4 regions of the Peribacillus sp. NPDC096540 genome follow, and region 2 is predicted to be linked to each of the others. Evidence: riboswitches for the same ligand, from Rfam matches in the RefSeq annotation. Region 2 holds a riboswitch; each other region holds the start of a gene.
The links. Region 2 has a riboswitch for cobalamin ahead of ACQKMR_RS06725 (FecCD family ABC transporter permease). Riboswitches for the same ligand answer to the same signal wherever they lie in the genome.

Region 1 (5,652 bases), on a different contig from region 2:
TTGATTGTAAATCGCTTTGTTCAATTCTTTTGAAAATGGACCTTGAACCGCGACTATATTTTTTTGCTCAATCCCTAACTGAGCACATTTTTCCATATTATCAATGCGCGGGAGCATTCTCGCTATCACTCTTGTATTCTCCAAACCTACTAACTCTTTAGCAAAAATCGCTAAGGTTTTACTACCAGTCGTTAGCATAATAACTCCCCGCTTTGTAGCAGCAAGCTTGGCGGCTTCAGCATAATCACGAACCATAATCAATTTCTCATTCTGGAATCGTTGACTTTCACGCTCATATCGAATATAAGGAACATTTGCTTCCTTTGATGCCTGAAGAGCGTTTTTAGATGCTTCTTCTGCAAATGGGTGACTTGCATCAACTACCGCTCGAAAGCCTTTTTCGATGATTAAAGATGCCATATCTGTTGCAGTTAATCGTCCAATACGAGTTGTTATCTTCGCATCTTGCAAACTTTTCGCTGCCGACTCGGTCACTACCGTTGCCAGAACTTGGAATCCCACCTGTTGGATTTCAATCGCTAATTCCCTTGCATCGCTTGTACCTGCTAAGAACAAAATCATTTTGTCGTCCCCACCACTTGCTCATCATGGTCATGGTGGTCATGTCCATGGTCGTGTTCATGGTCGTGTTCATGGTCGTGATCGTGGTGATGGTGATGATGGGCATGACCATGTTCCTCGACATGTTTACGATAGTTTTCTAAATCACGGGTACCACTTGATCTTCCTTCGCTAGCTTCGATAACACGTTCTTTCAGTATGGTTTGTAATGTTGGATGATAACCAAAGTATTTCGCCAAAACAAATTCATGCTCTGAATATTGGTCTTGATAGCCTGTTAGCATCTTTTCCATTCTCTCCATTAACACACCTGTGAAGAGGAAATATGGAAGCATCACTATTTTTTTTGCCCCTAACCGAATACAGCGTTCAATGCCTTCATCAACAAACGGATCCGTAACACCCATGAAGGCATTTTCGACCCATTTCACATTTAATTTTTCCCACAATAATCGTGAAATTTTATATATATCACTATTTGCATCAGCGTCACTTCCACCTCGACCTATCAGCAAAATTGCTGTCTCCGGGTGTTCCAAAGATGTATCGAATCCAACTTCCTCAAGGCGATCTGTCAGAATCGTCAATACTTCATGGTGAACACCAATCGTTTGTCCATATGTGAATGTAACAGCTGGATATTTATTCCTTCCATCCTCTATTTCAGCTGGAATATGTAATTTTGAATGTCCTGCATGTAGCAAAATAATCGGAATGACGATAACTTCAGTGGCTCCTCTTTTTATACAATTGTCAATGCCTTGGGATATATTTGGCGTGGCAAATTCCAAGAAGCATGTTTCAATCAATAAGCAGTCGTCCATTATCGGAATCATATTTTTTATAAAACGAATAACCTCTTCGTTTCCAGAAGCTAATCGGCTTCCGTGTCCTACGAATAATACTGCTTTCATTTGTTATCCCCCTCTTGATTAGTCTTCACAAGGCGCAGGCTCTATTTTTATTTTGGGAGCAATGTCTTGATATAAATAGCCTTGTATCTTTTTCGCCCGTTTAAAATATTTAAATAGTCGTTCATTAGGATGGGCATTTTGTTTATATTCGTTGACAATGTTTGTAATTAATTCAACTAGTTGATCCGGTTCAATTCCTTCAGCAACAGGTTGACCAGGATGAGCAGTTCTGCCCACCGGTTTAGCTCCAAGGAATAAATCAAATTTCCCTTTTCGGAAAACGATCCCGATATCATCCATTACTGCACTATAACAAGCCATTCCACACCCATTAAAACCAATGTTCATTTCCTTAGGCATATCAATCCCACCAAGCACCCTCTGTATTTCATCCGCGTAAGGAATGGATTCCACTTTTTCACCATCACAGAAATCACAAGCTTTTAAGGTCAGTACATCCCCAATTGGCGATAATAAAAAGTTTGCTGTTTGCAATTTTCCAGTAATAACTTCTGGATCTGTTGTAGGAATCTTTAAAACGATTTTATGATTTGGCGTGTATTCCATCGTTCCTTTCTCTCCAACAACTTCTGCAAGTGTCATCATTTGTTTGGGAGTAAATTGCTTGTTCGCCACACCTGGGCTAACGGCAAGCTCGAATACCGACTCAATTTTTTGCTGAACAACTGGCGTAATAGATTGCTGGACTGTTTGACCCTTAACTTTTATGAGTGCTTCCATTGCCACTTCAAAAGAAGTGCGCTTTTTTTCTGGGGCTTTTGTAAGCAACCCAACTCCGCCAGTCGACTCGGTGTACGCTTCCTGTATAGATGCCGTTTCTTGATCTAATGCCCACGGTTCTGCTTCTTTTTGCAAGCGTTGATGCGGCTTCAATGGTTGCCTTTCCGAATTCAATGTATACTTTCTTTGATATCCACGTGGCGTGATGATTTTGTCATCATATAAAAAGGTAGATGAATTTCCAATAATGACGGTCGTTAGCATCCCAATATCGTGATTTAACATGTCTTTCAAATTGGTTATCACAATATCCTGACGATCGCGATAAGCACTTTTCACCAATCCGACAGGTGTTTCGGGCGAGCGATAACGCAGTAAAATTTTCTGTGTTTCAACAATTTGCCTAGTCCGTCTACCGCTTCGAGGATTATAAAGCGCAATGACAAAGTCAGCCATTGCAGCAGCCTCTACTCTTTTGGCAATAAGATCCCAAGGCGTTAAATGGTCACTGAGGCTGATGGTACAGGAATCATGCATAACAGGTGCTCCAAGTAAAGAGGCACATGAATTGATGGCAGAAATACCAGGAATGATTTCAATGGCTACTCCCGTTTCTTCTTTCCACCCTTTTTCAATCAATACTTCATAAACCAGACCAGCCATTCCGTAAACTCCTGCATCACCACTCGAAATTACAGCCACTTTCTTTCCCAACTCCGCCTGTTTCACTGCTTCTTGTGCACGTGATACTTCTTCAGTCATACCCGTACTTATAATCGTTTGATCTGTAAGAAGGCCCTGAATGAGTTCCACATATGTTTTGTAACCAATGATGAAGTCACTTTCTTGAAGGGCTTCTACAGCACGTTTGGTAATATGTTCAAAATTCCCTGGTCCAAAGCCAACGACAAATAATTTACCGTTTGTACTCATTTAGACATCTCCTTTTACGACTTGTCTTTTGAAATTCCTGTTTGAGGTGGAAAATCCGGATTAGGAGTCATTTCTCCATCAGTAAATTGGTAAAGCATCTGCGGAATAAACTTCTCTTCATCGATATTCCGGACAATCTCACGTCCAAAATCAGGTGAGTCCACTCGATACCATGTCCCTTGAGGATATGCAATCACAACGCAGGCATCCTTACACCTGCCGTTACAGCGAGTTCTAGTAGTATGAATTTTTTGATTCAGACCTTGTGAAGTAATTTCATCACGAATTGCTTGTGTTATTTCTTCGCCGCCTTTTTTCATGCAACTACTGCCGTTACAAATCAACAGATGCGAATTTGTGCCTTTCAAGTTCCAAGTTGTCATCTTCTTCCTCCTAAATTCTGAGAAAAGGCAAAATAAAAAACCTTAACTGTTAGAGTTAAGGTTTAAAAAAACTATATGAATAAGGAGCCTCCAGCAAGCAAGATGAAACTCTCAAAATTTCCATAGTTCTTCTACCTTTCCCTCCGAAAAGTATCACACAATTTTAAAAGCAGGTTTCCTGGCTTACGCTTCAATTTACTTTTGTCCCTTCCCAGCTTTATGCCAGTGGTTATCGACAATTTCATCAGCGTTACAGTAGCGGGGGCTGCATCGGATTCTCACCGATTTCCCTATTATCCCTTGCATATTCATACAAGAGCACTTTTAAATTGGAATATTTGGTTTTATAATCATACATTTCTAGTTAACTTTATCTATCATATACCAACTTTATCAAAATTCAATAGTTTATTCCGACTGTTTTGAAAGTTTAATGGTGATAATTCAGCTTCATTCCTTGCTTCTCTGCGATTTTATCCTTCTCAAAAAAAAATATATGAACGGAGTGTAGATGGAATCATTGCTTTATGATACACTAAACGAGAATTTTTCAAAAAATTACATAAGTTTTATGGTGCTGAATTTCTCGGAATTTAGCTTAATAGGGAAGTCGGTGTAAATCCGGCGCGGTCCCGCCACTGTAAAGGGAAGTCCTAATACGTAAAGAATAATCCACTGTCAAACTAGATGGGAAGGAAGTATGAGGATGATGATCCAGAGCCAGGAGACCTGCCATGAAGCGTAAAACTGTTTCAACCTACGAGGATGGGTGTGCGGATCAGGCAGATAAGGCTAATGTTTGGATTATGCTGCAAACTTACTGTTCATTACGCACTTCTTTCTTTTTGAGAGAAGTGCTTTTTATGTTGCCCGCCACTTCTCTTCTCAGCTTTAATCATTTTAAATAATAGCGTCGAAAGGAGAAAAAATGAAAAAAGCCAATTTGAAAATACTTTATTTTGTCATTTTACTACTCTTCATACCAAAGAGAGCAATGGCCATGCATATTATGGAGGGCTTCTTACCAATCGAATGGGCGATATTTTGGTGGGCTGTGACACTTCCATTTTTAATCTTGGGTTACCGTTCCATTAGGTCTAGAGTGAAGGAAAATCCAGAAACAAAAATGATGCTGGGTCTGTCCGGCGCATTCGTTTTTATTTTATCAGCCCTAAAAATCCCTTCCGTAACAGGAAGCTCTTCACACCCTACCGGCGTCGGTTTAGGTTCAATCTTGTTTGGACCGTTGGCCATGAGTGTCGTCGGTTCTATTGTTCTGTTATTTCAAGCTGCATTACTAGCTCATGGAGGATTAACTACGCTAGGAGCCAATGCTTTTTCCATGGCTGTTTGCGGACCGTTCATTGCTTATTTTGTATTCAAAGGCGCTACTAAATTAGGTTGGTCCTTCTCTATTGCTGTTTTCTTAGCAGCTGCATTCGGAGATTTGGGCACCTATGTGGTAACTTCCGTACAGCTTGCCTTAGCTTTCCCCTCGGAGGTGGGAGGATTTATGGCCTCATTTACTAAATTTGCAGGAATCTTTGCCCTTACCCAAATACCTTTAGCAATTAGCGAAGGTTTATTGACAGTCGTTGTCATGAATTTCTTGAAGAAATACAATCTAGGCGAATTGAAATTACTACGAGTGTTATCTAAGGAGGCTCGTTAACATGAAAAAAAGTTTATTGTTTCTTTTTCTAGTCGTCATACTGGCTATTATTCCGTTAATCACCCAACAAGGAACAGAATTTGGCGGAGCTGACGGAGCCGCCGAAGAAGCCATCACTAAAATCCAACCGGAATATGAGCCTTGGTTCAACAGTATCTGGGAGCCGCCAGGTGCAGAGACTGAAAGCTTATTGTTTGCGCTCCAAGCCGCGATTGGCGCCGGATTCATTGGATACTTCTTCGGCGTTATGCGACAAAAAAATAAACAGGCCGTTAAGGAACAGGCCGAACAGTCAAAGCATGTTACTGATTGATAAATACGCCTATTTCAATCGGCTAAAGCATGTACATCCTTTAGAGAAAATGATTTTCTCCCTCTCCCTTTTACTGTTTTCTTTAGCTGTGAGGGATATAACCGTTTCACTCAT
Region 2 (5,652 bases):
TAGATAAACTCGACTTCCAAGCCATGATGCATCCAACTATTTGGGGCGGTCTTTTATACTTGGGAGTCATTTCGACAGCATGTGCCTTTTTACTATGGAATCGCGGATTGCAAATACTTAATGCTTCAAGTGGCGGATTATTTTTCTTTTTCCAACCTATAGTCGGCACCTTTTTAGGGTGGTTATTACTAGGTGAGCAAATTGGCTTGCCTTTTTGGATAGGTACTATATTAATCTTTATTGGTGTTATATTTGTCATTCGAGAAGAATGAGCACTAGGAAAAAGCTGATTGGTGTTATTGCCGATCAGCTTTTTATATAACTTTTGGATTTTAGTTTATAAATTTTAAAACACCTTATTATTAACATCTTTATGAATAGATTAATTAGTTACTTAGTAAGTAATTCATCCCATTCTTGAAGTGAAAGTTTATTGATCATATGCTTATATGCATCAGGAACTTCTATTGAACACATAAGTTCCAAACTATTACCATCGGGGTCATTAAAATAGACGGATGCGTTTCCTTGATGCGGGCGTACAAAAGGCTCAATAGATGCCCTTTTTCCAAAAGGCACAACTTTAATATGCAGGGATTGAAGCCACGTTAAAGCATTTTTCATATTTTCATAGGATACTCGAAAAGCGATATGCCGGAGTGAAGGGTGATAGGGAGTTTGATATTCTTCCCCCTCCCACAGACCTATCCAGCTTTTGTTTTCTTCGATCCAAAAGAAGGCAGTATCTTCATCCTTCCATGCCAATTTCAAGCCTATTTTCTTATAAAATTCCATTGAAATGGCTAGGTTTTTGACAGGTAAATGGGCTTCATATAAACCTTCTATCAAATTTTTTCTCCTACCTTTCGCAAATCTTCTGCTATCGACTGCTTCGTTCTTTTCAATGTTGTATGTTCTATCATTTTTTTCATTGGCTCATCTCCTGCTCCCCTTATTTTTTCGTCCATATAGCTTTTGTATAGGCAATCTTCAATCCGGCTCTTTCCATATTATTTTGACTAACACTGCCAAACCTGGCTTGCCCTACGGCTAATTTACAATGAAGGGAGTTTGCTTGTGTTAAGCGTTTCTTTATTAAAGCCGTTTGAACTCCATGATTTCTTAAATGCGGGACGGTAGCTGCAGCTGCAAGTGTTGCACTTTCATCTTTTGTAAACAGTACACCGATTCCAGCAGGTTCATTTCCAACACTTGCAAGATAAAATGTCCAATGTTCGTTGTCGTATAATATTTCATTATTGGCAGCAATTCCACTTTTTAAGAACGCTGGCATTTGAAACCCCTGCGTGTAAATATCTGCAAATATACTGAATTCATCTCTTTTCAGCCTGCGGATAGATATCTTGGAGTCGATTGGCTCTATTTCTTGAGAAAGAGGTGCATATAAAGTCGTATGGAAGTCCGACTGATTAAAACCCGCTTTAGCTAGATATGCCATCAAATCAGGAGAAGCATGTGCCGGAGTCAGCTCGAAGCGCACAGGAATCTCTCTTTTTTCGTAAAACTCCACGATTCTTTCGACAACCATTTCATCACCATCTTGTAAACCTTTTACCGTATTGAATGAAGGGCCTGGAATCTTTTTCACAGAAAATGCTGTGGCATTTCCAAACCATTGTATTTCAACATCCATTGGATTACCGCTTATTCCTTTAATAGCCGTGAGCCGGGAATATAAGGCATCCACTTCTGTTTGTTCTAAAGTATCAGCTAAACCATTATTCACCCTCGACACTCCTTACAATTTCCTTCCCTACTAATCATTCAAGAAACCGATTGATTTTTCCTTCCAGCATTTCTTTAAACGGTGCTGATTATTTCTCTTATCCTTAAAAATAAAACCCGAACAAGGACACTTTTCATTTGTGTCCTTATTCGGGTCATTGTTCAGCATTCACCTTTTTTGGCTATTAAAATTTTCAGGATATAATCCTTCCGCCACTGTCTGTAAGGCTTGCGGTGCACGAATTCCTTCCGCTCCCGCCGAAAGAGGAAGCACGATTATTTCCTTGTTTTGAATGGCAGGTACATCTGCAAGCTCGCTTTTATTTAATAAGAATTTTTCTTTTTGTTCGATTGGGATATCACCATAATCAATGATGACTATAACATCTGGATTGCGATCCACCACTTCTTCCCAACTAACCTCAGGCCATCCTCCTTCAATATCATTAAAAATATTTTGACCTCCAGCCAATGTAATGATTCCGGTCATGTAATTATTTTTAGCTGCCGTTTTAGGGACTTCTTCCCCGCTATCATACACGAAGACGTTTTTTGGTGTTTCAACTGAACCAATTTTTGAAGTTGTTTCCTTGATCTCCAGTTTCATTTCATTGATGACTTCTGCTGCTTTTTCTTCTACATGAAAGATACGCCCAATATTCTCAATATCCTTATAGACATCTTTCATGGTTGGTGTTGATGTATTGGAGGACTCTTGAATATATGTATTAATACCAGCTTCTTTAAGCTCCTGAACAGTTCCTAATGTTTGTTCTGTAAAGGCACTTTTCCAGCCAGCATAAGCAAAATCGGGCTCTGCTTCAAAGAAAACTTCTTTTGAAGGGTATTCCTTAGCAAGTACAGGAATCGACTCATAGGCATCTTTAAATTTGGGTAAAATTTTGTCATCTAAATATGCTGTTCCTACCATTGAATCCTGTAGACCCAATGCTAGCATAATTTCCGTCGCATGCTGATTTAGGGTAACCGCCCGTTTTGGTGCCTCTTTATATGTAAATTCATGGTCCAGGTTTGTGATGACTACATCTTCTTGTCCACTTTTGCTCTGTTTGTCATTCTTTGAAGCATCTTCAGAACTATTACAAGCGGCCAACATCATCATTACTAGTAAACTAATACTTAACCATATCTTTCGGTAACTAGTCATTTATTTCTCCTCAAATTTATTTTCTCTTATAGATGGGCTAAAAAAGTGATGTGTGTCTTTTTCGTGATTGGATGAATGCTGATTTCTGTTTCAACACCAAACACCGTTCTTATTAGTTCTGCCGTTAATACCGTTTCTGGCGTTCCAAAGGCAACCACTCTCCCATTTTGGATGACGTACAAATAATCACAATACATGGCTGCTAAATTTATATCATGCAAAGCGGTAAAGACAGTAATATCCAGCTTTTTAACAAGGTCTAACAATTGCAGTTGGTGACGGATGTCTAAATGATTCGTTGGTTCGTCCAAGATAATGATATTCGCTTCCTGTGCAAGGGCACGGGCAACGAGAATACGTTGTTTCTCGCCACCGGATAGGCTCATGAAACTTCTGTCCTCAAACCCCTTCATTTCAACACGTTCTAGCGCATGATTGACGATGAGGCGGTCTTTCTCCGTGTCTCCTTGAAAAAGCCGCTTATGAGGATGCCGCCCCATCCAAATCATTTCTAGTACGGTAAAGTCAAATGTCAGGGATGTTTCTTGACTAACAACCGCCATTTCCCGAGCGGTTTGTTTCGGTGAAAGCCTGTATAGGTTTTGACCGTCCAGGTGAACTGATCCAGTGTGTGGCTCTGCAATTCGAGAAGCCGCTTTTAATAGAGTCGATTTCCCGCTCCCATTCGGGCCGATTAGCCCTACAAACTGTCCAGAACTTATTTGCAGGGAAATATCCTCTATAATAGTAGTTTCCAGAATGGAATAAGACACTTCTTCAATAGATAATTTCACTTGCCTCCACCCCCAAAGGAATACGAACTTCGACGCAAAAGCCAAATAAAGAATGGACCGCCGCAAAGTGCAGTGACAACCCCAATCGGAAGTTCTTGAGGTGCAAGAACCAACCTAGCACATACGTCTGACCAAATAACCAGAATCATCCCTATCAAAATACTGCATGATAGTACACGTTTATGGTCTGTACCCACTACTAGCCGGGCTAAATGGGGAACGACTAAACCAATAAACCCGATAGAGCCACTTACAGCCACAATTGTTCCTGTAAGAAGGGAAGTAATTATGATTAGCACTTTACGAAAGGATTCCATATTAACGCCAAGTGTCACTGCGACTTCTTCTCCCATTAATAAGATATTAAGAGAGCGAGAGTGTACTAATAGATAGATGGAAACAACGGCCACCACGACAGTTGGAATCGGTATATAATCCCATTTGGCTCCGGCTAAGCTTCCCATCATCCAAAACATCGCTTCACGAATACCAGAATCCTTTGGAGCAAGGGTGACAATGAAATTAGTTATGGCGGACATAATCATCGAAATAGCCACACCCGCAAGCAATAGTCTTGTCGTTTGAATTCTCCCACCTACTTGAGCTAATAAATAAACGGACAGCATCGCGACCATTGCACCCAAGAAAGCACCAAACGAGAGTGCATATTGACCGAAAATAGGCAGTGCTCCAAATAGAATAACGAGGGTTGCTGCAACCGATGAACCAGAAGAAATGCCCAGGATATACGGATCTGCTAGTGAATTGCGAACCAAAGCCTGAATAACCACACCCACTACGGATAATCCCGCTCCTACCACTGCTCCGAGTAAGACCCGGGGTAAACGGATATCCCAAATAATTCTCTCTTGGGATCGGCTCCAATTCACGTCTATATAATCACCAATAAACGGAAGGTGACCTATAGCAATTTTCCAAACCGTTATCGCCGACATCTTAACTGGGCCGAGGGTTACAGCAAATGTAATCGATAATAAAAGGATGCAAACCAAGAAAAGTAACAAAAATCGAAACCGGCGTTTGGCTTTCCTCTCAAACTGTGGTTCTTGTGGTACATCCACATTCTCTTTCAACGACCTACTTAGCAATAACTCTCTCAATAATGAAATCCTCCTCAAAAAAAAACTCACAAAAAAACCCCAATCCGTTTTACAAGGAATGGAGTTACGAGCATAAGTATAAAGACATACAAACTGTGTTTGCAGTCAGTCTTTTCCCTCTCGAACACCTCTCCTCTCAGCGAAGGATGATTGGCGATACACACTAGGTAGGTCTCCTGGCTTCCAGATCATCATTTTCTTTCGTCTTCCCTGATTCATCATCAAGTGACATCTTGAAAGAAAACTTCTTGGTTACAGTGGCGCGACCACTCGGGATTTACACCCGATTCCCTGTTACCCTTTGTTCACACAAAGGCACCCAGCGGCATATTTATGAACTTCGCAAAATTTCCAAATAAATATAACGTTAGTATAGTATACTTCCCATCTTTTCACAATTGGAAAAGTAGAAAGACGGAAAGCTCCTACACTCTAGTTTAAAAGATCATGACCGGTTAAAGGGCCCTGCTATAATGGATAAACGTTTCTTTTTGACCATTGAGGTCACTTTGTTCTACATTAATAGAAATTCGTTTAAATCCGTTTCTCTCTAAAACTTTTTGAGAGGCAATATTGTTACTTGTTGTTTTCGCTTCTATCTGGTTTACACTTGATTCTGACGCTTTGTTTAGCAATAGCTTTAATGCTTTATTCGCTATTCCCCTTTGCGTATACTTCTCGCCAATTCTATAACCCACATGTGCGACACCATTGGTATTATCAATATCAACAAGGTTAATTCTTCCGACAATTGAGCCTGATTCATTCTTAATGAGATAAAAATATGAGATATTTTCTGCTTGTTCTTTTAATAATTCCCTAT
Region 3 (5,652 bases), on a different contig from region 2:
TAGTCGCAAAAAAACAGCTGATTATTCAAGGGGGTTGATGAGATGTTCTATGTATCGATGTTTTTTCAATATGTAAGCCAATATATGAAAACGAGATTGCAGTACCGTGCCGACTTTTTCATGGAAATTCTTTCTGACCTATTGAATCAGGTTGTGAATCTGGTATTTATCTTAGTTGTTTTCGGACATACGCAATTTTTAAGCGGTTGGAGCCGTGAAGAAATTATTTTTATATACGGATTCTTCCTTATACCATTTGCTCTTTTTTCTTCATTTTTTAATATCTGGGATTTTAACGATCGCTATATCGTTAAAGGTGAGATGGACCGAATATTAACTAGGCCGATCCACAGCCTGTTTCAAGTCATTTTGGAAAGAATTGAGCTTGAATCATTATTTGGTGTTGTGACCGGCCTGATCATTATTTTCTATTCGGGTGCATCATTGAATCTCGAGCTTACTTGGTATGATCCTATTCTCTTTGTGATTTTTGCAATCGGTGGGGCACTTGCTTATGCGTCCATCTTTGTAGCAATTGCAAGCATTGGGTTCTGGTCGGATGCGAAAACGTCAATCATGCCAATGATGTACAATATCGGGAACTATGGCCGCTATCCGGTTGATATTTATAACAAGGTCATTCGGTTTGTACTTACATGGGTGCTGCCATTCGCGTTTGTCGGCGTGTATCCAGCCTCTTATTTTCTTAGAAAAGAAGAGTGGTATGCTTATGCATTTGCAACACCGGTTATCGGGATTGCCTTTTTCATAGTATCTGTTTTCATTTGGAATCAGGGAGTGAAAAGGTACCGCGGAGCTGGAAACTAAAAAGAATCCCTTCAACATTATTCAGTTGAAGGGATTTTTCTTATTTACGCTTATTCTTTCTTTCAATATATCTAGCTTGTGCTTGAACGAATTGTTGCTTTTCCTCTTCCGTTTCCGGAAAAACCTGAGGAACGGGGGTGGGCTTTCCATCTGCGTCTATTGCTAGCATCGTTAAAAAAGCGCGGGCTGTAAGCTGCTTTTCACCGGTTAATAGGTTTTCTCGCTCCACTTTCACAAATACCTCCATCGACGTCCGATGGGCACAGGTGACATAGGCCTCTAGGTTAATCGCATCCCCTGTCTTGATGGGTGCCAAAAAGTCAAAGGAGTCGCTTGATACGGTCACAACCGGTTTTCGGCAATGGCGCATTGCTGAAATGCAGGCGATTTTATCTACATAGGCCATCACTTTACCTCCAAAGATAGTGTTGTGATGATTCGTATCTGGTGGGAAAACAAGATCAGTTAAAAAAGTCCGTGACTGCCGGATAGGATTAGCATTTGTAAAATCAATACCTTTTTCAATCATTCGACTGTTGATTGACCAGTAGGTTTTTGCGAACGATTGTTGCAGCTTCCACCATATTTTTCAAAGAAGCAATGGTTTCAGGAACGCCCCTTGTTTTCAGGCCGCAGTCGGGGTTAATCCAAAATTGATCTTTATCCAATACTTTGATGCCTCGTTCAATCATATCGACCATTTCCTCGACTGCAGGAACGCGTGGACTGTGAATATCATATACTCCTAGACCAATACCCTTTTCATACGTTTTTTCCTCAAATGCGGAAGCTAGTTCACCGTGGCTGCGAGATGTTTCTATGGAAATTACATCGGCATCCAGGGAAGAGATGACATCCATGAAGCTGTTGAAATCGCAATAACACATATGCGTGTGAATTTGAGTTGTATCTTCCACACTTGAAGTGGAAATCAAGAAGGAGTTCACAGCCCATTTTAAATATTCATCGCGGTCGCCTTTTTTCAATGGAAGACCTTCTCTAAGGGCAGGCTCATCCACCTGAATCATTTTGATTCCGGCAGTTTCTAAGGCTCCCACTTCTTTTTCCAAGGCGAGCGCTAACTGGTAGCAAACATTCTCCCTTGAAATATCATCACGTACAAATGACCAGTTCAGAATTGTTACAGGACCTGTCAGCATTCCTTTTACCGTTTTCTTCGTCAGGGATTGCGCGTACACACTTTCCCGGACTGTCATCGGCTCGATGAAATGAACATCGCCGTAGATAACAGGTGGTTTTACGCAGCGAGAACCGTAAGATTGTACCCAGCCTTTTTCGAGGAAAACGAATCCTCCTAGCTTATGGCCGAAAAATTCAACCATATCTGTTCGTTCAAATTCTCCGTGTACAAGAACATCCAAGCCGATTTCTTCCTGGATATTGATCCATCTGCTGATTTCCTCGTTAACAAATGTTTCATATTGAGCAGCAGTCCATTCTCCTCGTTTGAATTTTCCGCGAGCTTGTTTTACTTCAGCTGTCTGCGGAAAGCTTCCGATTGTTGTTGATGGAAGGAAAGGCAGTTTGAAAAATTCCTGTTGTTTTTGATAGCGCTCTTTAAATGACAGCTGCCGGCCGGCTGTTTTACTCTTCGCGTGTTCGACACCAGTTTGGACGTCTTTATGATTTCGCGCATTTGAACTTGCTAACGTTTGAAGTGCTAATTTGTTAGTGGCTACTTTTTCAGCAATTGCATTGGCACCTTGATTACTACCTTTTACTAGTAGAGTGATTTCTTCAAGCTTCTCATCAGCAAAGGCAAGGGCCTGTTGAACTTCTTTAGTAAGAGCCGTCTCATTTCGAACCGTTACTGGTACATGAAGCAGGGAGCAAGAGGGTTGAAGCCAAATTTGGTCTTCGGCTACGGTTTTTGTGATGGTATTGATCAACTGATTCTTTTTCGATAAATCGGAAAGCCAAATATTTTTCCCATCAATCACACCTGCACCGAGCACTTTGTCTTTCGGGAAACCGAATTCTTGAAGATTACTAAGGTTCTTCCCTTTATCATGGACAAAATCAAGACCGATCCCTTGAACGTGTAATTCAATCACCTCTTGGTAGTGCTCTACCGCATCAAAGTATGTTTGTAGCATGATGTTCAAGTTTGGAGCTGCTTCACTCAATTTTTCATATAAGTAAGTAACAGTTTGCATATCATCTTTAGAAATGGATGAAACAAGGGAGGGCTCATCGATTTGCACCCACTTCACGCCTTCATGTTCTAACTCTTGCAGAATTTGTGTGTATAAAGGCAGGAGACTAAGGATGATTCCAGGTACATCTTGTTTATTGTAGCCTTTAGACAGAGTAATAAAAGTATAAGGTCCGACTAACACGGGCTTAGCTTCAATTCCTAGTTTTTCTTTGGCTTCGCGATAAGAAGCAAGTGGTTTATTTTCTGTCAAAGTCAGCTTTGACGGTTTTAATTCGGGAACGATATAGTGATAATTTGTATTGAACCATTTCGTCATTTCAGAAGCAACTTCATCCTTGTTTCCGCGAGCCATAGAATAATATACAGAAAGGGGAACGGTGCCGCCTTTATAGGCTGAATAACGCTCAGGAACAAGACCGAACATTACAGACATATCGAGCATTTGATCATATAAAGTAAAGTCATTGACAGGAATAATATCAATACCTTGGTCCTTTTGCTTTTGTAAGTTGCCTAAACGGATGGCTTCTAGCTGTGCTGTAAACTCCGATTCATCGATTTTTCCGGACCAGTAAGCTTCTAATGTGCGTTTCCATTCACGATCTTCCCCAATTCGCGGGTACCCTAAACTACTACTTTTCAATATTCCCATCCTCCTACATTCTTTTTTCTTTTAATAAAATAACAATAAAAAAAGCACCCCTAACCATCAAAAGAGAAAGTTAGAAATGCTTAAAATAAAGGGGTATACAAAAACCCCTTAAAATTATAAGGTCCCTAACACTTCCCTATTCTCCGTAGGTTAAAACAGTGTTGTCGAAACAGGCAGGTCTCCTGACTTGAGGAATCTTATTAGCGGCAGGCCTTCCCAATCCGAAAATCAGTGGCATATTGCATAGCGCTAACATTCCTATTACAGTGGCGGGACCGTGCCGGAATTACACCGGACTTCCCTTTTAATCCTAAAAAAATTAGGAACCTATTTCCACATATGAAATTTCACAAACCTGCTGTAAATTAAACTGCAGGTGGCAAAAATTTATAAAATAAAAACTATTATAAAAATTTAGACAATCTTAACATATCCCGACTAAAATGGTCAACAAGGAAAAAAGTCTCGGGAAATGGGGTCTGACCCCGCCCTATATCGACAAAACTATTGGTGCACCTAGGTTTGTTTAAGGATGTGAATGTTGGGAAATGGGGTCTGACCCCTAAATAAAGAATATATTGTTTGGACGGGGAGTATGTATAGGGGAATGGGTTGTTTTGAAATGAGGCGTGGGGGATGACTTTTTACATCTTGATTGCAGGAATCATTTTTTGCATGGTGATGAGCATTCGAACGTTATTTCTTGTTGAGTCGGGAGGAAAGAAGTTTTCTCTGGAGGATATGCTGTGGCTTGGCAATTTATATGCGACGATATTAGTAGGTTTTGCACTGATTTATTTATTATACGAGCTTCAGAATCATTCAGTGATTCTTGATATGGGCAATCGTTTGGACGGCAGTTTTTACGAGCAACTGAAGACTTCTTTTTATTTTAGTGCGATGACGATGTTTTCTGTAGGGTATGGGGATATAGCCCCGATAGGCGTGGGCAGGATGATTGCGACAATCCAGGCATTCATCGGCTATACGCTCCCGGCCGCGTTTGTAATTCGGACAGTGATTGATTTAGATCAGGAAAGGAGGAATAAATGAAAGTTGTGTTTCTTTCAATTATTGGGTACGCTTACCATAATGAAAGAAATGGAGGGGTTAGAATGACTGTTAAAATTGGAGAAAAAGCACCTGATTTTCAACTACCTGCAAACAACGGTGAAAAAGTGTCCCTATCGGATTTTAAAGGCAAACACGTTGTTTTATATTTTTATCCGAAAGACATGACGCCTGGTTGCACAACGGAGGCTTGTGATTTCCGTGACCACAATGAGCAGTTTGAGGAATTGAATGCTGTCATAATAGGGATTAGTCCAGACCCGGCGGCGCGTCATGAAAAATTCATTGAAAAATATGGGTTACCTTTTCTGCTGCTAGCTGACGAAAATCAAGAAGCTGCTGAATTATATGATGTATGGAAATTAAAAAAGAACTTCGGTAAGGAATATATGGGTATAGAACGTTCAACTTTTCTGATTGATAAAGAAGGAACGATCGTTAAAGAATGGCGTAAAGTAAAAGTTAAAGGGCATGTTGAAGAAGCGCTTGAAACTCTTCGTGATCTAGAAAAATAAGGTACAGGCAGATGAAGGATAAGCGAATAACCAGGCTTGCTGCAAGGCTGATTCATCATTCCGTACAATTACAGCCAAAAGAGAGAATCTTGATACGGGGTCATATCAGCACGAAACCGTTATTGAAAGAACTGATTAAAGAAACATACAGAGTTGGGGCATATCCATATGTAGAACTGGAAGACGATGAAATAAGCTGCCACTTGTTAAAAGGGAATGTGAAGGAACAACTTGATACCTTATCACAATGGACTTTGAGGAAATATACTGATATTGATGCGATAATAATCATCTCCGGTGAAGATAACAATGCTGATTTGGCAGATGTACCTGCAGAGAGGCATCGTCTTCATGGAGAAGCGATGAAGTCGTCGACTCTTTTCTATGTAAACAACAGGCGCTGGGTT
Region 4 (5,652 bases), on a different contig from region 2:
AAAATGGTTTAACGCAGAAAAAGGTTTCGGTTTCATCGAAGTTGAAGGCCAAGACGATGTATTCGTACATTTCTCAGCTATCCAAGGCGAAGGCTTCAAAACTCTTGAAGAAGGCCAAGAAGTTTCTTTCGAAATCGAGCAAGGCGCTCGTGGACCACAAGCAGCTAACGTTCAAAAATAATTGAACGCTTATAAAAAAAGACTCCGATTCTGGAGTCTTTTTATTTTTCCTCTGAAAAGAAAAAAACTAATATGATGCAGGGACTAAATGATTTTCATAATCAGGATTCTTTTTTTACTAATTAACGAATGAAAGGGATATGCATAATCGCATATCCCTTTCATTCAGTTCCTAAATAAAGAGGCGAACTTTTGAAGTCTTGGCAAGTCTGACTCTTGATACATTTGTTCGATTTTTAATGTCACCAATAACTGGCTCTTGGCAAATAGCATGTCCCGAAAATGATCGACCGCTCCGCAAAAATGATTGTAATTGGTTTCACCTGTCCCGAAGACGCCTGTCTTTAAATGAGAAATCGGTAATTGCTCTAGTTCTGCATAAAAGGCAGCTGTTTTGGCAGGAAGCTCTCCATTACCCCATGTATAAGTACCGATGATCAAAGCATCGTATTCTGGCAATATACTGGTATCAAATTCGCTAGTTCGAAAAAGTCCTGCTTCTGGCAAAAGGGAAGCGAGGGCTTCAGCAAGCGCTTTTGTATTGCCGCCAGCGGAATGATAGACAATTGCAACTTTATAGCTCATCGAACCCATTGCTAGCATTTACTTGACTGTATGTTCTTGATTTTTGTTCAAAGAAATCAGTTTTGGTGAGGCCTATGGATTCGTCGTCGAACGTTTTAATCCAGGGCATAGGGTTCTCACTATACTCTTGATACAAGTTTTCAAGTCCTAGCATACGCAGTCGTTTGTTGGCGATGTATTCGATGTACTCGTTGAATTCTTCCAAGTCGAGATCTGCTTTGGTTTGGATATCCTCAAGCATATACTCAGACCATTCTTTTTCAAGTTCAACTGCTTTTTCAATCGTTGTATAGATGAACTTTGTGTTTTCTTCATTATTTAACTCAGGGTATTCATACATCAAGATTTGTACGAGCATTCCAATGAAATCGAAGTGAACCATTTCATCTCGATGTATATAGGAAATCATCGTAGCAGAACCGGTCATTAAGTTTTGGCGCCCTAAGTTGTAATAGAAGGCGAATGCCAGGTAGAAATAAATACCTTCGAGGTTCGTGGAATGAATGAGTGCTTCAAATAAGTGTTGGGGATTGGGATCGTCCACAAACGTTTGATAGGCATCTACAATCGGTTGATTCCGCTTTATCACTTCCGGGTGTTCTTTAATGCGGTCGAAAAGCTGTTTTTGCTTTCCTACCGGAATCAAGGAAGCAAGGATATAGGAATAAGATTCATTATGAATAGATTCCTGCTGGGCCATGTTGGCCAGGATCGCTTTTGCTGCCGGGTCTTTGATATAACGAAGTATTTCCACTAAAGTGGGCGTTTGAAGGCTGTCCATTCCTGCAATCATAGTAAGGATATCAAGGAAAGCATCCTGGATATCTTCATCCAATTCGCCCCACTGCTTTTTATCCTGAATCATGTTCACGCTTGAAGGCTTCCAAAAGTTATTGATGAGCTGTGTATACGTATCATAGAATTTTTCATACTGAATATCGTTCCAAAGGAGAAAGCCTGAGGCTTCCCCTTTGAATACGCCTGTTGCTTTAGTTGGATGCGTAGGTTCGAGCATCCGAATTTTTTTGATATGATTGGACATTCGTTATAACTCCTTTAAAAATAGATTACTGATTTGATCGTTAACTTGAGCAGCTTTCGCAGACATTATCATATTCGGAAGAAGTGGAACGAACATAATATGTTGACTTCAATCCGCTTTCCCATGCTGTTAAATGGATATCCAATAGAACTTTAGCCTTGATTGTGTTGTGGACATACAGGTTAAAGCTGATAGCTTGGTCAATATGACGCTGACGGGCTGCATTTTGTCTGATGCTTTCCAGTTGGTCTAAGTTAAATCGTGTTTTTTTATAATATTCATACGTATTAGGCGTCAATCCAGGTGCTGTCACTTTGAATTTGAAGTTTTTCTTTTCTTCATAAAACTCAATTTCATATAAGGGATCGATTCCATCCGTGGAGTTACCGATTTTAGCCGTTGATGAATTAGGTGCAATGGCCATTAAATATCCGTTTCGGGTACCGTGTTGCTGCACATTTTCTTTTAAATCCATCCATTTTTCATCGGTATAGTCACGAAGTTCGAAATATTGGCCTGTATGCCAATCAGATCCTTCAAAGTATGGGTACGTTCCTTTTTCCTTAGCCAATTCATTGGACGCTTTGATAGTTAAGTAAGCAATTTTTTCGTATAAAGAATCAGCATATTGAACGGCCTCATCTGATTCCCAATATATATTCTGGGTGGCAAGTAAATGATGCCATCCAAATGTTCCTAAGCCAATAGCCCGGTAACGCTTGTTTGAGATGGATGCTTGCTTCACCGGAAGATTGTTCACATCAATTACGTTATCGAGCATGCGAATCTGAATCGGAATCAATCTTTCTAATACATCGCTACTTACCGCGCGAGGCAGATTAATGGAAGAAAGGTTACATACAACGAAATCGCCGCTTTTACGAACTACAACTACATCCCCATCTTCTGTTTCGTATTCATCCGTGATCGTTGAAGGGCTTAAGTTTTGAGCAATCTCTGTGCAAAGGTTGGAACAATAAATCATTCCTTTATGTTTATTAGGATTCTTACGGTTCATTTCATCACGATAGAACATATACGGTACGCCTTCTTCTAGCTGAGAAATCATAATGCTTTTCATGATGTCCATCGCGTTGATTTTTTCAAAGCTATAGCTAGGAAGTGTGCCATTTTCCGCAGCCTCAACAGCGAGAGCGTAATGATGTCTGAAGCTTCCTTCGCCTTTTTTCTCGTCATAAAAATCTTCGAGTGAGAATCCAAGGGTTTGCTTTACGGTATGTGGGTCGAAAAGATACCATTCTTTCCGATCGCGTACGGCTTCCATGAACAAATCAGGAATACATACACCTGTAAAAATATCATGAGCTTTCAACCGGTCATCACCGTTTTGTGTCTTCAAGTCAAGGAAACTCATGATATCTTTATGCCAAGCATCCAAATAAATCGCGATTGCCCCTTTACGCTGACCTAATTGATCTACGCTGACAGCTGTCTGGTTAAACAAACGGATCCAAGGGGTCGTGCCTGAACTGTTTCCAGAGAAACCACGGATATCTGAACCAAGTGAGCGGATTTTACCGACGTAAAGTCCTACACCACCGCCGAATTTAGATACTTTAGCGGCATCATAGTTCGATAGATAAATGCCATCAATAGAATCTTCAATCGCATCAATAAAGCATGAACTTAACTGGCCATGCGTTTTTCCTGCGTTTGATAGGGTAGGTGTCGCGACGGTCATGTACAGATTGGACATCGCCCAGTATGCCTCTTTCACAAGTTGTAGGCGATGTTCTGTTTTTTCCATTCTCATAATTTCCATAGCGATAATCATGAAGCGCTCCTGAGGCAGTTCGTAGACCTTGTCTTTTTTCGGACGGGCTAGGTAGCGGTCGTTTAATAGGTAGATGCCAATATAAGAAAATAGTTTATCTTTTTCCGGATCGATCTCTAAGCCCAATTCTTCTATTTCTTCTTTGGAGTAAGAGTTGAGTAGTTCGGGTTTATAAATCGGGTAGCGTTGTCCCTCTTGCAGTTGAGAGAGTTCTGCGATTAATTCATAGAACGGACCATAGCTCACACTCTCATAGCCCCGATTTGCTTGTGCATCCCTGTACATGGTATTCAAAAGTTCTGCTGCAGCAACAAACGTCCAATCTGGAGCATCTATGTCCACACTTTCGAGAGCAAGCTGGATCAGTTTTTTTGATGTTTGTTCTTCTGTTGATTCACTTTTACGATCTAGCCATTTTGTAAAACGCTTTTTGAATTTTTCCATATCAAGCTGGCCTTCGAATTCCTTGGATAACATCTCAAGCTGGATAGAACTTGTTTCTGTGTCATTTTTCTCTATAGTAGAGTTATATGTTTGAGTCATGAATAATCCTCCTTGTAAACTTCCGTTACATAAAAAAATCCGCCCAATAAATTGAGCGGATCAAACGATAGAATAAAAGAGCCATGAAAAAATAGCCGTTATACTATCGTTTCATCATCTCAATCCCCGAAGAATAAGAAACGTGAAAAATCCAGGCAGGTCTCCTGACTCATGATCATCCTACTTTGAGTTCTTCCCGTATAAAGAGCTATACAGTGGTTTTCTCATTTCGTCACATTTACAGTTGCGGGGACAGTTCCGGGTTTACACCGGATTCCCTTTTCAGCCATCACTGGCACCTTGGATTATATATAATTCTATATATAGTTATTTTTGTGGTTTTTAATATCAATATCTAGTATTTATGCTTATATTATCGTAAGCCATATGAGACGATAATTCAACTAATATATTTGAGAAAAACCAATCCTTATCTATTGACAAAGTGAGGGAAGAGGAAAAAAGATAGAAAGAATTAATAGAGAAATGGGAAATTCAAACACTGAATATAAGAGATTTTATGTTAAAATAAAGTGTATAGTAAAGGTGGATCTCCCTTATAGTAATGATAGAGGTTCCCGGAAAAATATTTATTAAAAGGAGAAATAATCTTGGAAAAAGTATTAGTTTTTGGACATAAAAACCCGGATACAGACACAATCTGTTCAGCTATCGCTTATGCGGATCTGAAAAAACAACTAGGTATCAACGCTGAACCTGTTCGTCTTGGTGAAGTGAATGGTGAAACACAATATGCATTAGACCAATTCAAATTCGAAGCTCCTCGTCTTGTAGAAAAAGTGGCAGGGGAAGCGGATGGTGTGATTTTAGTCGATCACAACGAACGTCAGCAAAGTGCTGAAGACATTGACCAAGTCCGAGTATTAGAAGTTATCGACCATCACCGTATCGCTAACTTTGAAACAAGTGATCCTTTATATTACCGCGCAGAACCAGTTGGCTGCACGGCAACTATTTTAAATAAAATCTATAAAGAAAACGGTATTGAAGTACCTAAAGCAATCGCAGGTCTAATGCTGTCTGCCATCATTTCCGATTCTTTATTGTTCAAATCTCCAACCTGCACAGAGCAAGACGTTGCAGCAGCAATGGAATTAGCGGAGATTGCCGGAGTCAATGCTGAAACATACGGCTTAGAAATGTTAAAAGCAGGCGCTGACCTTAGCGACAAAACAATTGCCCAGCTAATTACTCTTGATGCAAAAGAATTCTCTATGGGAACTGCGAAAGTGGAGATTGCTCAAGTCAATGCTGTGGATCCGAACGAAGTACTTGCAAAACAAGCTGAATTAGAAGCAGCTATTGAAGCGGTTATTGCTACGAAAGAATTAGATTTATTCTTATTCGTTGTAACGGATATTTTAACAAATGATTCTGTTGCCTTGGCTCTTGGGAAATCAACGGAAGCAGTTGAAAAAGCTTATAACGTTACATTGAGCAACAACATTGCCGTCTTAGAAGGCGTTGTATCACGTAAAAAACAAAT

Region 1: it holds a riboswitch for cobalamin, as region 2 does, so the genes downstream of both, ACQKMR_RS20160 ((2Fe-2S) ferredoxin domain-containing protein) here and ACQKMR_RS06725 (FecCD family ABC transporter permease) in region 2, are expected to answer to the same signal.
Region 3: it holds a riboswitch for cobalamin, as region 2 does, so the genes downstream of both, metE (5-methyltetrahydropteroyltriglutamate--homocysteine S-methyltransferase) here and ACQKMR_RS06725 (FecCD family ABC transporter permease) in region 2, are expected to answer to the same signal.
Region 4: it holds a riboswitch for cobalamin, as region 2 does, so the genes downstream of both, ACQKMR_RS19090 (ribonucleoside-diphosphate reductase subunit alpha) here and ACQKMR_RS06725 (FecCD family ABC transporter permease) in region 2, are expected to answer to the same signal.

What each region holds. Positions count from the first base shown of each region.
Region 1 covers NZ_JBNNTG010000026.1:76,670-82,321, reverse strand. Annotated here, with positions in the region: gene cobK (precorrin-6A reductase) at 1-582, opposite strand, end outside; gene ACQKMR_RS20170 (sirohydrochlorin chelatase) at 579-1,496, opposite strand; gene cobJ (precorrin-3B C(17)-methyltransferase) at 1,515-3,170, opposite strand; gene ACQKMR_RS20160 ((2Fe-2S) ferredoxin domain-containing protein) at 3,185-3,553, opposite strand; cobalamin riboswitch at 3,705-3,894, opposite strand; cobalamin riboswitch at 4,109-4,304, shown strand; gene ACQKMR_RS20155 (hypothetical protein) at 4,288-4,461, shown strand; gene ACQKMR_RS20150 (energy-coupling factor ABC transporter permease) at 4,482-5,225, shown strand; gene ACQKMR_RS20145 (energy-coupling factor ABC transporter substrate-binding protein) at 5,227-5,538, shown strand; gene cbiQ (cobalt ECF transporter T component CbiQ) at 5,525-5,652, shown strand, end outside.
Region 2 covers NZ_JBNNTG010000005.1:375-6,026, reverse strand. Annotated here, with positions in the region: gene ACQKMR_RS06750 (DMT family transporter) at 1-272, shown strand, start outside; gene ACQKMR_RS06745 (VOC family protein) at 391-849, opposite strand; gene ACQKMR_RS06740 (GNAT family N-acetyltransferase) at 953-1,747, opposite strand; gene ACQKMR_RS06735 (ABC transporter substrate-binding protein) at 1,916-2,914, opposite strand; gene ACQKMR_RS06730 (ABC transporter ATP-binding protein) at 2,941-3,708, opposite strand; gene ACQKMR_RS06725 (FecCD family ABC transporter permease) at 3,705-4,790, opposite strand; cobalamin riboswitch at 4,979-5,166, opposite strand; gene ACQKMR_RS06720 (GNAT family N-acetyltransferase) at 5,285-5,652, opposite strand, start outside.
Region 3 covers NZ_JBNNTG010000027.1:82,918-88,569, forward strand. Annotated here, with positions in the region: gene ACQKMR_RS20645 (ABC transporter permease) at 1-38, shown strand, start outside; gene ACQKMR_RS20650 (ABC transporter permease) at 43-828, shown strand; gene ACQKMR_RS20655 (acyl-CoA thioesterase) at 869-1,357, opposite strand; gene metE (5-methyltetrahydropteroyltriglutamate--homocysteine S-methyltransferase) at 1,350-3,659, opposite strand; cobalamin riboswitch at 3,815-4,005, opposite strand; gene ACQKMR_RS20665 (potassium channel family protein) at 4,296-4,712, shown strand; gene bcp (thioredoxin-dependent thiol peroxidase) at 4,775-5,245, shown strand; gene ACQKMR_RS20675 (aminopeptidase) at 5,257-5,652, shown strand, end outside.
Region 4 covers NZ_JBNNTG010000024.1:33,478-39,129, forward strand. Annotated here, with positions in the region: gene ACQKMR_RS19075 (cold-shock protein) at 1-181, shown strand, start outside; gene ACQKMR_RS19080 (flavodoxin domain-containing protein) at 346-765, opposite strand; gene ACQKMR_RS19085 (ribonucleotide-diphosphate reductase subunit beta) at 755-1,807, opposite strand; gene ACQKMR_RS19090 (ribonucleoside-diphosphate reductase subunit alpha) at 1,848-4,145, opposite strand; cobalamin riboswitch at 4,283-4,463, opposite strand; gene ACQKMR_RS19095 (manganese-dependent inorganic pyrophosphatase) at 4,757-5,652, shown strand, end outside.